4 regions of the Nonomuraea sp. NPDC049504 genome follow, and region 1 is predicted to be linked to each of the others. Evidence: riboswitches for the same ligand, from Rfam matches in the RefSeq annotation. Region 1 holds a riboswitch; each other region holds the start of a gene.

Region 1 (3,646 bases):
TGGCGCGGGCCACCGCGTCCGCCACCCAGTCGCCCTTGGCGAGCTCCTTGACGCGGGCCTTGCCGGCGTCGGGGAACGCCTTGCGGTCGAGCCCGGCCGCCTTGGCCAGCGCGATCAGGGCGGTCGTGCGGGGGTCGGGGGTGGCGCCCGCGAGCACGGCCGTCATCCGCTCCCTGATGTCGGCCTCGACGGCGGAGTCCAGCTCGGGCCAGCGGGTGACCGTGAAGATGCCGAGCGCCTTGGTGCGCTCTCTGGCCAGCACGCCGGTGTTGGCCAGGCGGGTGAGCAGGCGGTCGCGCAGGTCGTCCGTCTGCAGCTTGCGCACCCACCACTCCGGGGTGCGCGCCTTGTCGTTCGCGATGCGTTCCAGCGCGGCGTCCAGCTCCCGGTCGCCGACGGGGTCGGGCGTGGCGACGGCCAGCTTCTTGCCGTCCTTGGTGACGCGGCCGGCCAACGCCAGCTCGGCCAGGATGCCGCCGGAGAGCGCCAGGTCGAGCGTGGCCGCGTTGATGAGGAGCTTGCCTTTGTCCTCGCTGAGTGCCAGGAGGAGGAGCTCTTCTGCGATCGTCACGGTCATGCACTTGACCTTAACGACCCGATGGCTCCCGTTCTGGGGACAGTTCCGTGCGGGCCGTACTCTGGGGGCATGCCCGAACTTCCCGAAGTCGAGTCGCTCACCCACTTCCTGCGTGAGCGGGCCGTGGGCCGCGCGATCGCGGGGATCGACGTGGTGGCCATCCAGGCGCTCAAGACGTTCGACCCGCCCGTCACCTCGCTCGGCGGGCTGACCGTCACCGGTGTGAGCAGGCACGGCAAGTTCCTCGACCTCGACTGCGACGGGCTGCATCTGATCATCCACCTGGCCCGCGCCGGGTGGCTGCGCTGGCGCGACGACCTGTCGGGGGCCAAGCCGGTGCGGCCGGGGAAGGGGCCGCTGGCCGTACGCGTGCGGCTGGCGCCCGACGACGAGGGGCTGGCGCCCGGGTTCGAGCTGACGGAGGCGGGGACACAGAAGCGCCTCGCCGTCTATGTCACGAAAAATCCGGACGAGGTGCCCGGCATCGCCGCCCTCGGCCCCGACCCGATGGCCGAGTCGTTCACCGTCGAGGCGCTCAAGCGCATCGTGGGCGGCAAGCGCACCCAGATCAAGGGCCTGCTGCGCGACCAGAAGGTGATCGCCGGCATCGGCAACGCCTACTCCGACGAGGTGCTGCACGCCGCCAAGATGTCGCCCTTCAAGATCGCCGCGACGCTGACCGACGCGCAGCTCGCCGACCTGCACGAGGCCATCGTGACCACGCTGCGCGACGCGGTCGAGCGCGCGCACGGGCTCGCGGCCAAGGATCTCAAGGCGGAGAAGAAGTCGGGGCTGCGGGTGCACAACCGTGCGGGGCAGCCGTGCGACGTGTGCGGCGACACGATCAGGGAGGTCTCGTTCGCCGACTCCTCGCTGCAGTACTGCCCGACCTGCCAGACCGGCGGCAAGCCGCTGGCCGACCGCCGCCTGTCCAAGCTGCTCAAGTAGGTGCGGGCGTCCGGTGCACGGCTTCGGGCACGCCATGATGGAGTCATGACCGTTCCTGAGATCGAGGCCAGTGCCGTGCCCGCAGACGCTTACCTGCTCGACGTCCGCGAGCAGGACGAATGGCTGGCGGGCCACGCGCCGCAGGCCGTCCACATCCCCATGACGCAGATCCAGGGCCGGGTGGAGGAGGTCCCCGGCGACCGCACGGTCTATGTCGTCTGCCGGGTGGGCGGCCGGTCGCTGCAGGTCGCCGCGTGGCTCAACCAGCTCGGACGCGAGGCGGTCAACGTCGGCGGCGGCATGCAGTCGTGGGAGGCCGCGCAGAAGCCGATGGTCAGCGAGACGGGCCAGGAGCCTTTTGTGGCGTAAGTCGCCCACTATGGCGATTTGACCCTCTCTAAGGCAAGATAAGGGCGCAAACTACAGATCGTCGCGGGAGCTCGGGGTCGCCGGGCTGAGAGGGCAGCAATGCATCCGCTGCCGACCGCCTGAACCTGTCCGGGTAATGCCGGCGTAGGGAGTGTGCGATGTCGCACGGCGTCGAAGAAGTTCCGCTGACCCTCGAAGGCGAGGCGCCCAAGACCCTGGGCGTGCTCGATCAGGGCGCGCTCTGGGCCAACCTCGGGGTCAGCCTCCTCGGCTTCTCCGGAGCGCTGCTGCTGCTCGACCCGCTGGGCAATGCGCCGCTCACTCTCGCGGCGGCGCTGGTCGCCACCGTGGTGGGCAGCCTGATCGGCACCGCCATGGTGGGCCTGTCGGCCATCCCGGGCACGCGCACCGGCAAGCCGGCCATGGTGCTGCTGCGCGGGCTGTTCGGGGCCAGGATCTCCTACGTCCCGACCTTGCTGAACATCATCCAGATGATCGGCTGGGGGGCCTTCGAGCTGTGGGTGATCGCCAAGGGGGCCGGCGCGATCTTCCCGTCGGTGCCGTACCAGGTGTGGGTGCTCGTCGCGGGCGTCCTGACGGCGGCGCTGACCGTCTGGCCGCTCGGCTCGATCCGGCTGCTGCGCCGCTACGTCACCGTCGGCGTCATCGTGGCGATGGTCTGGTTCGCGGTGTTCTTCCTGCGCGAGGCCCCCTCACCCGAGGGCGGGAGCTGGACGGCCTTCCCCGCCGCCGTCGACTACGTGATCGCGCTGTCGGTGTCGTGGGTGCCGATGGCGGCCGACTTCGCCCGCCACTCGCGGTCGGGACGCGCCGCGTTCACCGGCGTGGTCGGCGGCTACACGCTGGCCCAGGTGGCCTGCCTGGGGCTCGGCGTCTACGCGGTGGCCCTGGCGGGCGCCGACGGCGTGCTGGCCGACGCGACGTCGGTCTTCACGCCGTTCGTGGCGGTGCCGCTGGGCGCGCTGTTCTTCGGCATCCTGGTGCTGCGCGAGACCGACCAGTCCTTCGCCAACGTCTACTCCACCACCATGTCGCTGCAGAACCTCATGCCGCGGGTGGACCGCCGGATCCTCTCGACCGCCATCGGCGTGGTGACGGTCGTGATCGCGCTCTTCGCGGACGTCAACTCCTACGGCGTGTTCCTCGGCGTGATCGGCGCCGTGTTCGTGCCGATGTTCGCGGTGCTCGCGGTCGACTACTTCGTGCTGCGCCGCGGCGAGGGCTGGAACACCGCCGAGGACGCACCGTCGCGCTGGTCAATGCTGGTGCCCTGGGCGCTGGGCTTCGCCGCGTACTGGCTGACCACCTCGACGCCGACCTTCCCGCAGTGGGACGCGCTCTGGACGGGGGTGCGCGAGGCGCTCGGCTTCGTGCGTCAGTCGTGGATGAACGGCGCGCTCGGCGGCGCCTTGGTGGCGGCGCTGGTGACGCTGCTCATCGGGCTCATCCAGCGGTCGCGCGCTGCTCGACGTTGAGCAGGTGCTGCTTGGCGGCGGCGCCGCCGGCGTAGTCGCCCAGCCCGCCGTCCTCGCGCAGCACCCGGTGGCAGGGCACGATCACGCAGACGGGGTTGGAGGCCAGCGCGTTGCCGATCGCCCGCAGCGCGCGCGGCCTGCCGATGCTCTCGCCGATCTCCTCCAGCGTCGTGGTCGTGCCGTAGGGGACCGCCATGGTCTTCTGCAGCACCGTACGGGCGAACGGCGTCGCCAGCGTCAGGTCGACCGGCGTGGC
Region 2 (3,646 bases), on a different contig from region 1:
GGCTTGGGCACGCCGCTTGACCTCTGTGTGACGGCCCGCCCTGATCGCCTCGATGGGCGAGCCTGGCAGTGACTCGTCGGGGGTGAAGAGCCAGCGCAGCGCCTCGACGTCGTCGTAGCCGGCGTCCTGGAGCACGGTGAGCGTGCCTGGCAGGCCCTTCATCACGTCCTTTCCGTCGAGGAACACCGCGGGCACCTGTGGCCCGCCGCTGCCACGGCGCACGCCGAGCAGCTTGTGGTCCTTCAGGAGTTGCTTGGCCCGCCCGATCGAGAGATCGAGGCGTGAGGCCACTTCGGGGAGGGTGAGCCACTCGTCGACGAGCTGGTCGGTCTCCCGGTCGATCTGTGCAACAGAAAGCGTCACGAAACCACAACTACCACATGCCGTCCTTGCTCAAACAACACAATCTCGTAGGGCCACTTGTGGATCTACCAGGCGTTCCGTGTCCAGCCGGTGACCCGCCTCGATGATGCGCCGGCCCTGCACGAGATCGCGCGGCCGGTCCACGGCCAGCACCGCGGCAAGCCTATCGTCCGCCGTGAGCCAGACGGCCGACCACTTGCCCTCGGGCTCGCCCCGGTGCACGATCCGCTCGCCCGACGCGTGGTGGCCGGCGTATTGGAGCATGTGGCCGAACTGCTCCGACCAGAAGTACGGCACCGGGTCGTAGACCGCCTCCTCCCCCATCAGCGTCGCGGCGGCGACCTCGGGGGCGTTGATCGCGGTGTCCCAGTGCTCGACCCTGAGGCGGGCGCCCCAGCGGCGCGACCACCAGGCGGCGCAGTCGCCCACCGCGACCACGCCGGGCAGCGAGGTGCGCAGGTGCTCGTCGGTGACGACGCCGTTGTGCAGGTCGATGTCGGCGTCGGCCAGCCACTCGACGGCCGGGCGCACGCCGATGCCGGTGACGACGACGTGGGACTCGACGAACTCGCCGCCCACCAGGCGGACGCCGCCCTCGTCGACCGACTCGACCATGGTGCCGAGGCGCAGGTCGATGCCGTCGTACCAGGGGATCGTGCGGGCGCCGAGCTCCGTGCCAATCGCGCTGGCGAGCGGGGCCTGGGCGGCCTCGATGACCGTCACCGCGCAGCCCGCGCGGCGGGCCGCCGTCGCCACCTCGGCGCCGATCCAGCCCGCGCCGATGACCGTGACCCGCGCGCCCGGGACGAGCATCACGCGCAGCTCGTGGGCGTCGTCGAGGGTGCGCAGGACGTGCTGAGGGCCGTCGCCCGGCAGCCTGATCGGGTCGGCGCCGGTCGCGATGACCAGGCCGTCGTAGTCGAGCTCGCCCTCGGTGGTCTCCACGACGCCCGCGCGCAGCGACTTCGCCGCGACCCCTGGACGGAAGTCGACCTGGAGCCGCTCGAGGTCGGTGTCGATGAAGCTGGTGTCGGCGTCGCCCTTGAGCACCGCCTTCGACAGCGGCGGGCGGTCGTAGGGGCGATGGCGCTCCTGGCCCAGCAGCGTCAGGCGACCGGCATAGCCGCGCCCGCGCAGGGCCTCCACCGTGCGCACTCCCGACAGTCCCGCTCCCACCACCACGACATGCTCCACGGTCATGACCATAACGGGGGCGGTGCGTGGACCCGGCACCGAGGCCGTAGGCTGTGGACGGAAAGACGCGCGGGAGTCCGGCCGTGACCGGGCTGAGAGGAAGGCTGCAGCGGGCCTTCGACCGCAAGACACCTGATCCGGATCATGCCGGCGAAGGGAGCGGATCATGGATGTGATCGTGGGCGGCGGGGTCGTCGGGCTGTCCGTGGCCTGGCGGCTGGCGCGCGAGGGGCGGCCGGTCACCGTCGTCGACCCGGCACCCGCCTCCGGGGCCTCCCACGCGGCCGCCGGGATGCTGGCGCCGGTCAGCGAGGTCACCTACACCGAGGCGCCGCTGCTGCGGCTGGGCGTCGCGGCCCTGCGCCGCTGGCCCGCCTTCGCCAGCGCCCTGGCCGAGGACGCCGCCCTTCCACCCGCTGGGCCCGAAGAGGTGGGCGGGCTGGATCTGCGGGCCGAGGGGACGCTGGACGTGGCGTTCGGGGCCGATGACATGGCGGCGCTCGATGAGCTGGCCGCGTTCATGGAGAAGCTGGACCTGCCGGTCGAGCGGCTGACCGGGCGCGAGTGCCGGCGGCTTGAGCCGATGCTGGCCCCGTCGGTGCGCGGCGGGCTGCTGGCGCCGGGCGACGCGTGGGTGAACCCGCGCCGGGTGACGGCGGCGCTGCTGGCCGCCCTGGAGCGGCGCGGCGTCCCCGTCGTGCGGGCCCGCGTGAGCGAGCTGGTCCGCACGGACGGCGCCGTCACCGGTGTCCGCCTCGCCGAGCCGCCCGCCGTACCCGGTGAAGGCCGCGGTTCCGCACCCCTCGCCGCCACGGGCGGACGAGCCGGAGGTGAGGTGCTGGCGGCCGGGCGGGTGGTGCTGGCGGCCGGGGCGTGGAGCGGTGAGCTGGCGGAGGTGCCGGTGCGGCCGGTCAAGGGCCAGATCATGCGCCTGCGCTCGCCGCAGCCGCTGCTCACCCGCTGCGTACGCGGCACCGTCCACGGCTCGCCGGTCTACCTCGTCCCCCGGGGCGACGGCGAGCTGGTGGTCGGCGCCACCCAGGAGGAGCTGGGCTACGACACGAGGGTGACCGCGGGCGGCCTGTACGAGCTGCTGCGCGACGCCAGGGAGCTGGTGCCCGGCGTCACCGAGCTGGAGGTCGCCGACGTGGTGGCGGGGCTGCGTCCCGGCACGCCCGACAACCTGCCGGTGATCGGTCCCGGCAGGACGCCGGGGCTGACGTACGCGACGGGACACCACCGGGGCGGGGTGCTGATGGCCCCGCTGACGGCGGCCATCCTGATGGGCGAGGAGAGCGAGCTGGCGGCCCTGTGCTCGCCGGGGAGGTTTCAGGAAATTTCATGATTATTACCATCAACGGGTCCGCGCACGAGCTGGCCGACGGCACCACCGTGGCGCAGGCCGTGCGTACGCTGACGACGGCCACCACCGGAGTGGCCGTGGCCGTGAACGACGAGGTGGTCACCCGCGGCGCCTGGGAGACGACGGCGCTCAGCGACCGTGACCGCGTGGAGGTGCTGACGGCGGTGCAAGGTGGATGAGCTGATCATCGCCGGCGAGAAGTTCTCCTCCCGGCTCATCATGGGCACCGGCGGCGCCCCTTCGCTGGAGGTGCTGGACCAGGCGCTGGCGGCGTCCGGCACCGAGCTGACCACGGTGGCGATGCGGCGGCTCGACCCCGCGGCCCGGGGTTCGGTGCTCGACGTGCTGCGTGCGCGCGGCATCAAGGTGCTGCCCAACACGGCGGGCTGCTTCACCGCGGGCGACGCCGTGCTGACGGCCCGGCTGGCCAGGGAGGCCCTGGGCACGAACTGGGTCAAGCTCGAAGTGATCGCCGACGAGCGCACGCTGCTGCCCGACCCGATCGAGACGTTCGACGCGGCGGAGCGGCTGGTGGCCGACGGGTTCGTGGTGCTGCCGTACATCGGGGACGACCCGGCGCTGGCCCGGCGGCTGGAGCAGGCCGGGTGCGCGGCCGTGATGCCGCTCGGCGCGCCGATCGGCTCGGGGCTCGGCATCCGCAACCCGCACAACATCGAGCTGATCGTGGAGGCCGCGTCCGTCCCGGTGATCCTCGACGCGGGCATC
Region 3 (3,646 bases), on a different contig from region 1:
CACCGCCGCCACCGGGCTCTGGGAGCGCGGCGACCCGCAGACCACCACCTCAAGCGGCGCCAAGCAGCTCGGCACCACGGTCAGCGGCACGAACGACCTCGTGACCGGCCGCCTGGCGGGCTCGTCGGCGGGCGACCACAACATCGACGGCGGCGTCACCTCGATCCAGTCACCGCCGATCACGCTCCCCTCGGCAGGCCCCCTGAACCTGTCCTTGTCGTACTACCTGGCGCACGGCTCGAACTCCTCCAGCGCCGACTACCTGCGCGTCCGCGTCGTCGGCAGCACCACGACGACCGTGCTCGACCAGCCCGGCGCCGCCACCAACCGCAACGGCGCCTGGACCACCGCGACGGCGAGCCTGAACGCCTACGCGGGCCAGACCGTCCGCATCCTCATCGACGCCGCCGACGCCTCAGGCGCCTCCCTCGTGGAGGCCGGCGTGGACGACGTCACCATCACCCGCTGACCGCGACCGGGGCGAGACTGCTCTCGCCCCGGCGAAGCGGGCTACGGGGCGGGCTACGGGGCAGTGCGTGGCGGTGCGTGGCGGGATGCCGCGCACGTCGAAGGCCAAGCGAGCCGTCGAGCGCCCTCCGCGCCGGTGAAGACTGCCGCCGGCCGGGATGCCGGCCGGGATGCCGGCCGCGCCGCCAGCCGCGGGCGGGCGGCCCGGCGCGGCGGGCGGCTAATCGGCGCGGCGGGCGCGGGCGCGGCGCTTGCCCTCGTGCATCGCCTGCACGCGCGCCACCGGGATCGTGTGCCCCTCCTCGACGAGGTCGGCGGGCAGCGCCTGCGGCGCCGGCATGTGCTCGGCCCACGGGTCGCCCTCACCCAGCCGCTCGACAGCGGTGCGGATGGTGAACTCGCCAGGCCGGACGCCGTCGAGCTCGTCCCACGCCACGGGGAACGAGACGGGCACGCCGGGCCGGATCCGCGGGCTGTAGGCGGCCGCCACCGTCGCGCCGCCCGCCCGCGTGGAGTCGAGGAACACCTTGCCCTCGCGGTCCTCCCTGATGAACGCGGTGGTGGCCAGCGAAGGGTCCAGCCGCTCGGCGCGGGCGGCCAGCGCCCGGGTGGCGGCGGCCAGGTCGTCCATCGCGGTGCCCGGCACGACGGGCACGAACACGTGCACCCCCTTGGCCCCGCTGGTCTTGACGGCCCCGGCCAGCCCGCAGTCGGCGAGCGCCTGCCTGACGAGGTGCGCGCCCCGGACGGCCGGCGCGAAGGAGTCATGCTCGGGCGGGTCGAGGTCGAGCACCATGTGCGTGGGGTGCTCACCGGCGTAGAGCGCCGGGTGGTATTCGACGGCCCGCTGGTTGGCGAACCAGAGCAGCGTCCTGCGGTCGTCGCACAGCGCGTACGTGACCTGCCGCCGCGAGGAGTCCGCCCACACGGTCACCGACCGCACCCAGTCGGGAGCGTATTTGGGCAGGTTCTTCTGCATGAACGGCTCCTGCCCTGGGCGTACCCGGATGACCGAGAGCGGCCGGTCGCGCAGCACGGGCACCATCCGGCCCGCGACCGCGTCGAGGTAGTCGACCAGGTCCCGTTTCGTGGCGTCGGCGCCGTCGAAGAGGGGCTGGTCGAGGTTGGTCAGGGAGACCCCGTCGCGCGTCTCGTCAGCGGCCACCCGCCCTACGATGCCCACACTCGAACGTGTGGTCAACAACCCGGCCTGTTAGAGTGAGCCGTTGACGCGGGGTGCCCGGAAAGCCGGGCTGAGATCACACCCGTCGAACCTGATCTAGTTCGCACTAGCGAAGGGACGTCATGGCAGCGAACGCCGTACCCAAGGTCCTGACCATCGCGGGCACCGACCCGAGTGGCGGGGCCGGCATCCAGGGCGACCTCAAGACCTTCTCCGCGCTCGGCGCGTACGGCATGACGGTCGTCACCGCGCTCGTGGCGCAGACCACGACGGGCGTGACCGGCATCCACGAGGTGCCGGCCGCGTTCGTGGCCCAGCAGCTCGACACCCTGCTCACCGACGTGCCCGCCGACGCCGTGAAGATCGGCATGCTGGGCGACGCCGACCTGATCAAGGCGGTGGCGGCGGCGCTCGACACGTACCGGCCGCCTCATGTCGTGCTCGACCCCGTCATGGTCGCCAAGAGCGGCGACCGGCTGCTGCCCGCCGACGCGGTGAGCGAGCTGCGCCGCACGCTGCTGCCGCGCGCCGACCTCATCACCCCCAATCTGCCCGAGGCGGCCGACCTGCTCGGCGAGCCGCAGGCGAGCGGGCTGCCCGAGATGCACGCGCAGGCGGCCAGGCTGCGCGCGCTCGGCGCCCGGCAGGTGCTGCTCAAGGGCGGCCACCTCGACGGCGACACCTGCGTCGATGTGCTGGCCACCCCCGAGGGCACGATCGAGCTGGCCGCGCCGCGGGTGCCGACACGCAACACCCATGGCACGGGCTGCACGCTGTCCTCGGCGATCGCGGCGCTGCGGCCCCGCCACGACGACTGGCCGAGTGCGGTGCGCGCCGCGAAGGACTACCTGACGCAGGCGTTGCGCGCCGCCGACTCGCTGGGGGTCGGCCACGGCCACGGCCCCGTCCACCACTTCCACAACGCCTGGTAACCCCGCCCCCTTCTTCGCGAAAGAGACGCGATGTTCTGCGATGACATCTGGCAGCGCACGTCCGAGCTGATGCGCGCCATCCACGAGCACCCCTTCGTGACGGCACTCGGCGACGGCTCGCTCGACCGTGAGACGTTCGCCTTCTACATGGTGCAGGACGCCCGCTACCTCGAGGCGTTCTCGAAGGCGCTGGCGGCCGCCTCGGTCCGCGCCGACGACTCCGACGAGGCGGCGTTCTGGGCCATGAGCGCGCACACCGCGCTGGTCGCCGAGCGCGAGCTGCACTCCGGCTACATCGAGGAGCTGGGCGCGGCCGTCAAGGGCATCGTGACCTCGCCGACGTGCCTGGCGTACTCGTCGTTCCTGCAGGCCACGGCCCTGTCGGCGCCCTACCCGGTGATCGCGGCGGCGGTGCTGCCGTGCTTCTGGATCTACCAGGACGTCGGCACCGCGCTGCTCGCCAAGGCCGGCGACGACCCCGCGCACCCGTACGCGAAGTGGATCTCCACCTACTCCGACCCCGGGTTCGCCGCCTCCGTCGAGCGGGCCAAGGCCATCACCGACCGGCTCGCCGCCGCCTCCCTCCCTGACACCCGTGAGGCGATGGCGCAGGCGTACGGGCGGGCGGCGGCGTACGAGTGGATGTTCTGGGACAGCGCGTGGCGGCGCGAGGGCTGGCCCACGGCCGCCTGGCTCGCCCCCTGACCGTCACGGCGACTTCGCCATCAGCTCCTTCTCCTCGCGGGTGGCGATGAGCCCCGACGGCGCCACGATCGTCGACTCCTGGAACGGCGCCTCCGTGTCGGGCAGCGGCTCGCGCAGCCGGATCGCCTTGATCCAGATGCGGGCGGCGTCGATGAGGACCACGATGATCAGCACGGCGAAGAGCGCGGCCAGCACGCCGTCCACGGTCGAGTTGATGACGATCTGCCGCATCGCGTCCTCCGTCCTGGCGGGCGCGAGCAGCTCGCCCTGGTCGAGCGCGGCCTGGTAGCGGTCGCGCTGGGCGAAGAAGCCGAGCTTCGGGTCGGCGGAGAACACCTTCTGCCAGCTCGCGGTGAGC
Region 4 (3,646 bases), on a different contig from region 1:
GTGCCCAGGTGCATGAGCACGACGTCGGGCCGGGTGGCCGCGAGCCAGCCGGGCAGCATGTTCTGGTTCGCGATGTTGGTGGCGAGATAGCCGCCGTGGCCTTCGTTGTCGCCGTCGTGCGCCACCCCGCAGCCCTGCGGCGGCAGCGTGCCGACGAAGTCGATGTTCGTGTGGCCGGTGCTCTGCAGCCGGTTCCACAGCATCGCCCGCCAGCAGCCGGGGGAGCCGGTGATCGAGTCGCCGAGCGGCATGATGCGTACGGCCGCCGCCTCGGCCGGCGTCGTCGCGAACAGCACGGCCGCGATCACGGTCACCATCCCCGCCAGCACGGCGCCGATTGCGCGCATCGTCCGATCTCCCGTCGTCAGCCTGCGCAGATCGTAAGGAGCGGCAGGCGGAACGGGGAAGCTGAAGGTCAGGACCGCGGGCATGAGCTGCGGGGACGCATGTAACTTTCAGGCGGCGGCGCGTACCACCGCCAGCGGGCAGGGCGCATGGTGCAGCATGGCCTGGCTGATGGATCCGATGAGCATGCCGGCGAGCTGTCCGCGCCCGCGCGAGCCCACCACCAGCAGCTCGGCCCCGGCCGCCGCCTCCTTCAGCACGTCCACGGGATGCCCGTGCACGATCTCGGCGACGGCCTCGACGCGGGGATGCCGGGCGCGGTACGGCGACAGCGCCTCGTGCAGCGCCCGCAGGTGGCCCTGCTCGCTCTCGGGGTCGGCCGGCCCGAAGCCGCCCGGCTGGGGCCAGGCCCACGCCTGGACCACCCGCAGCCGCGCCCCGCGCAGCTCGGCCTCGGCGAAGGCGAACTCCAGGGCCTGCTCGGCGCACTCGGACAGGTCGGTGCCCGCCACCACCTCGCCGGGCGTGGCGGGGCGGTCGCGGACGAGGACGACGTTCGTCTCGGCGTGCGCGACGACCCCGTACGCGACCGAGCCGACCAGCAGCCCGCGCACGCCGCCGATGCCGCTGCTGCCGACGACCAGCAGCTCGGCGTCGGCGGCGGCCTTGAGCAGGGCCGCGCGGGGATCGCCGGGGAGCAGGACGGTCTCCACACGCACCTGGGGCCGCTCGCGCAGCGCGCGGTCCTTGGCGGAGGTGAGCACGGTGCGCGCTTCCTCGCGCATCCACCGCGCCACCTCGGCGTAACGGACGGGCTGGTCCTCCTCGCACACCCACTTGGGCACGACGTGCGCGACGGTCAGCGGAACCTGGCGCAGCACGGCCTCGGTGGCGGCCCAGCCGGCCGCCTCCAGGCCGGCACGGGAGCCGTCCACACCTACGATGATCAACTCGGCTCCTCAGGACGCGGTGTAGCACTCCACCTCGGCGCGGCGGAACGACAGTCCCACGGCCTCGGAGTCGCGGACGCACGCGCGCTCCGCCTTGCTGAGCTTGAGCGTGCCGCAGACGGTCACGCCGGAGTAGGTACGGCAGTCGAGCGACGGATCGGTACGGCCGACGCGATAGAGCTCTCTGACGTTCTTGCGGCACTTGGCCTTACCGGTATCGGAGTAGCGGCACTGGGCCAGCAGGGTGTCGAACTGCTCCTGACTGACCTCGTGCTGTTGCATGCCGTCCCCGGCGGCGGCGGTGGCGCCGGATGCGGCCATCACGACGAGTAGTCCTGCGACAGCGGCGATTCTCATCATGTTTCCCCTGATGGGGTCCGTACCGCTGAGAAGCCCCGCCAAACCTTTTCGCCCTGGTTTGGGATCCAGCCCCGCGTGGGTACGATCACCGCCGTCCAACGCGGGAGCCCGGTGGAGACCGGGCTGAGAGGACGGCTGCCAGCCGCCGACCGCCAGAACCTGCTCCGGGTAATGCCGGCGAAGGGAGTTTGCGCGATGACTGACGCGCGCTTTTCCAAGATCTACAGCGGCGAGCTGCGGGTGCCGATGCGGCAGGTGAACCTGTCGAACGGCACGGCGGTGACGCTGTACGACACCTCGGGCCCGTACACCGACCCCTCCTACGAGCCCGACCTGCGGCGGGGCCTGCCGCGCCGCCGGGCCGAGTGGATCGAGGAGCGGCGGGCCGCCGGGCACCCGGTCACCCAGGTCGGCTGCGCGCGGCGCGGGCTGGTGACCAAGGAGATGGAGTTCGTCGCGGTCCGCGAGGGCGTCACGCCGGAGTTCGTACGGGACGAGGTCGCGGCCGGCCGGGCCATCATCCCCGCGAACGTCAACCACCCCGAGACCGAGCCCATGATCATCGGCCGCAACTTCCTCGTGAAGATCAACGCCAACATCGGCAACTCCGCGGTCACCTCCTCCATCGAGGAGGAGGTCGAGAAGATGACCTGGGCCACCCGCTGGGGCGCCGACACGATCATGGACCTGTCCACCGGCGACGACATCCACGAGACCCGCGAGTGGATCCTGCGCAACTCCCCGGTCCCGGTCGGCACCGTGCCGATCTACCAGGCGCTGGAGAAGGTCAAGGGCCGGCCGGAGGAGCTGTCGTGGGAGGTCTTCCGCGACACCCTGATCGAGCAGTGCGAGCAGGGCGTGGACTACGTGACCGTGCACGCGGGCGTGCGGCTCGCGCACGTGCCGCTCACCGTGCGCCGCAAGACCGGCATCGTCTCGCGCGGCGGCTCGATCATGGCCGCCTGGTGCCTCGCGCACCACCGCGAGAGCTTCCTGTACGAGAACTTCGCCGAGATGTGCGAGATCCTGGCCCGCTACGACGTGTCGTTCTCGCTCGGCGACGGCCTGCGGCCCGGTTCGATCGCCGACGCCAACGACGAGGCCCAGTTCGCCGAGCTGCGCACGCTGGGCGAGCTGACCGTGATCGCGCGCGAGCACGACGTGCAGGTCATGATCGAGGGCCCTGGACACGTGCCCATGCACAAGATCAAGGAGAACGTCGACCTGCAGCGCGAGCTGTGCGACGACGCCCCCTTCTACACCCTCGGCCCGCTCGTCACCGACGTCGCGCCCGGCTACGACCACATCACCTCGGGCATCGGGGCCGCCATGATCGGCTGGTTCGGCACCGCCATGCTCTGCTACGTCACCCCCAAGGAGCACCTCGGCCTGCCGGACAAGGACGACGTGAAGACCGGCGTGATCACGTACAAGATCGCCGCGCACGCCGCTGACCTGGCCAAGGGGCACCCGAAGGCGCAGGAGTGGGACGACGCGCTGTCCGACGCGCGCTTCGAGTTCCGCTGGGAGGACCAGTTCGACCTCTCGCTCGACCCCGACACGGCCCGCGCCTTCCACGACGAGACGCTGCCCGCCGCGCCCGCCAAGACCGCGCACTTCTGCTCGATGTGCGGCCCCAAGTTCTGCTCGATGCGGATCAGCCACGACATCAGGCGGGCCGGTTTCGAGGAGAAGGCCGCCGAGTTCCGTCGCCTCGGCGGCACGATCTACGTGGAGTGACGCCACCAAGTGCCCAGGCCGCGGCTAGCCGGGGAGCGTCTCGCCGCCGATCGGGGCCAGCACCTCGCCCGTGTAGTACGAGGACAGCCGGTCGGAGGCGAAGAACACGTACGAGGGGGCGATCTCGTCCGGATGGGCGGGTCGCCCCATCGGCACCTGCTGGCCGAACTTCTTCACCTTCTCCTCCGGCATCGTGGCCGGGATGAGCGGCGTCCACACCGGGCCAGGCGCCACCGCGTTGACCCGGATGC

Evidence for each region. A riboswitch is a leader RNA that binds a small molecule or an ion and turns the genes downstream of it on or off. The one in region 1 is predicted to bind thiamine pyrophosphate.
Region 2: it holds a riboswitch for thiamine pyrophosphate, as region 1 does, so the genes downstream of both, AB0K28_RS49305 (FAD-dependent oxidoreductase) here and AB0K28_RS12450 (cytosine permease) in region 1, are expected to answer to the same signal.
Region 3: it holds a riboswitch for thiamine pyrophosphate, as region 1 does, so the genes downstream of both, thiD (bifunctional hydroxymethylpyrimidine kinase/phosphomethylpyrimidine kinase) here and AB0K28_RS12450 (cytosine permease) in region 1, are expected to answer to the same signal.
Region 4: it holds a riboswitch for thiamine pyrophosphate, as region 1 does, so the genes downstream of both, thiC (phosphomethylpyrimidine synthase ThiC) here and AB0K28_RS12450 (cytosine permease) in region 1, are expected to answer to the same signal.

What each region holds. Positions count from the first base shown of each region.
Region 1 covers NZ_JBFAPT010000005.1:218,840-222,485, reverse strand. The annotation lists gene AB0K28_RS12465 (GPP34 family phosphoprotein) at 1-577, opposite strand, end outside; gene AB0K28_RS12460 (DNA-formamidopyrimidine glycosylase family protein) at 647-1,525, shown strand; gene AB0K28_RS12455 (rhodanese-like domain-containing protein) at 1,571-1,894, shown strand; TPP riboswitch at 1,948-2,063, shown strand; gene AB0K28_RS12450 (cytosine permease) at 2,053-3,390, shown strand; gene AB0K28_RS12445 (methylated-DNA--[protein]-cysteine S-methyltransferase) at 3,359-3,646, opposite strand, start outside.
Region 2 covers NZ_JBFAPT010000052.1:6,428-10,073, forward strand. The annotation lists gene AB0K28_RS49295 (Rv2175c family DNA-binding protein) at 1-363, opposite strand, end outside; gene thiE (thiamine phosphate synthase) at 1-11, opposite strand, end outside; gene AB0K28_RS49300 (FAD-dependent oxidoreductase) at 394-1,563, opposite strand; TPP riboswitch at 1,617-1,733, shown strand; gene AB0K28_RS49305 (FAD-dependent oxidoreductase) at 1,724-2,902, shown strand; gene thiS (sulfur carrier protein ThiS) at 2,899-3,099, shown strand; gene AB0K28_RS49315 (thiazole synthase) at 3,140-3,646, shown strand, end outside.
Region 3 covers NZ_JBFAPT010000021.1:31,302-34,947, reverse strand. The annotation lists gene AB0K28_RS33745 (M28 family peptidase) at 1-469, shown strand, start outside; gene AB0K28_RS33740 (ATP-dependent DNA ligase) at 689-1,633, opposite strand; TPP riboswitch at 1,691-1,786, shown strand; gene thiD (bifunctional hydroxymethylpyrimidine kinase/phosphomethylpyrimidine kinase) at 1,774-2,583, shown strand; gene AB0K28_RS33730 (TenA family protein) at 2,614-3,288, shown strand; gene AB0K28_RS33725 (carbon starvation CstA family protein) at 3,292-3,646, opposite strand, start outside.
Region 4 covers NZ_JBFAPT010000002.1:634,762-638,407, forward strand. The annotation lists gene AB0K28_RS06115 (cellulose binding domain-containing protein) at 1-347, opposite strand, end outside; gene AB0K28_RS06120 (universal stress protein) at 456-1,295, opposite strand; gene AB0K28_RS06125 (hypothetical protein) at 1,305-1,655, opposite strand; TPP riboswitch at 1,746-1,858, shown strand; gene thiC (phosphomethylpyrimidine synthase ThiC) at 1,851-3,395, shown strand; gene AB0K28_RS06135 (SDR family oxidoreductase) at 3,420-3,646, opposite strand, start outside.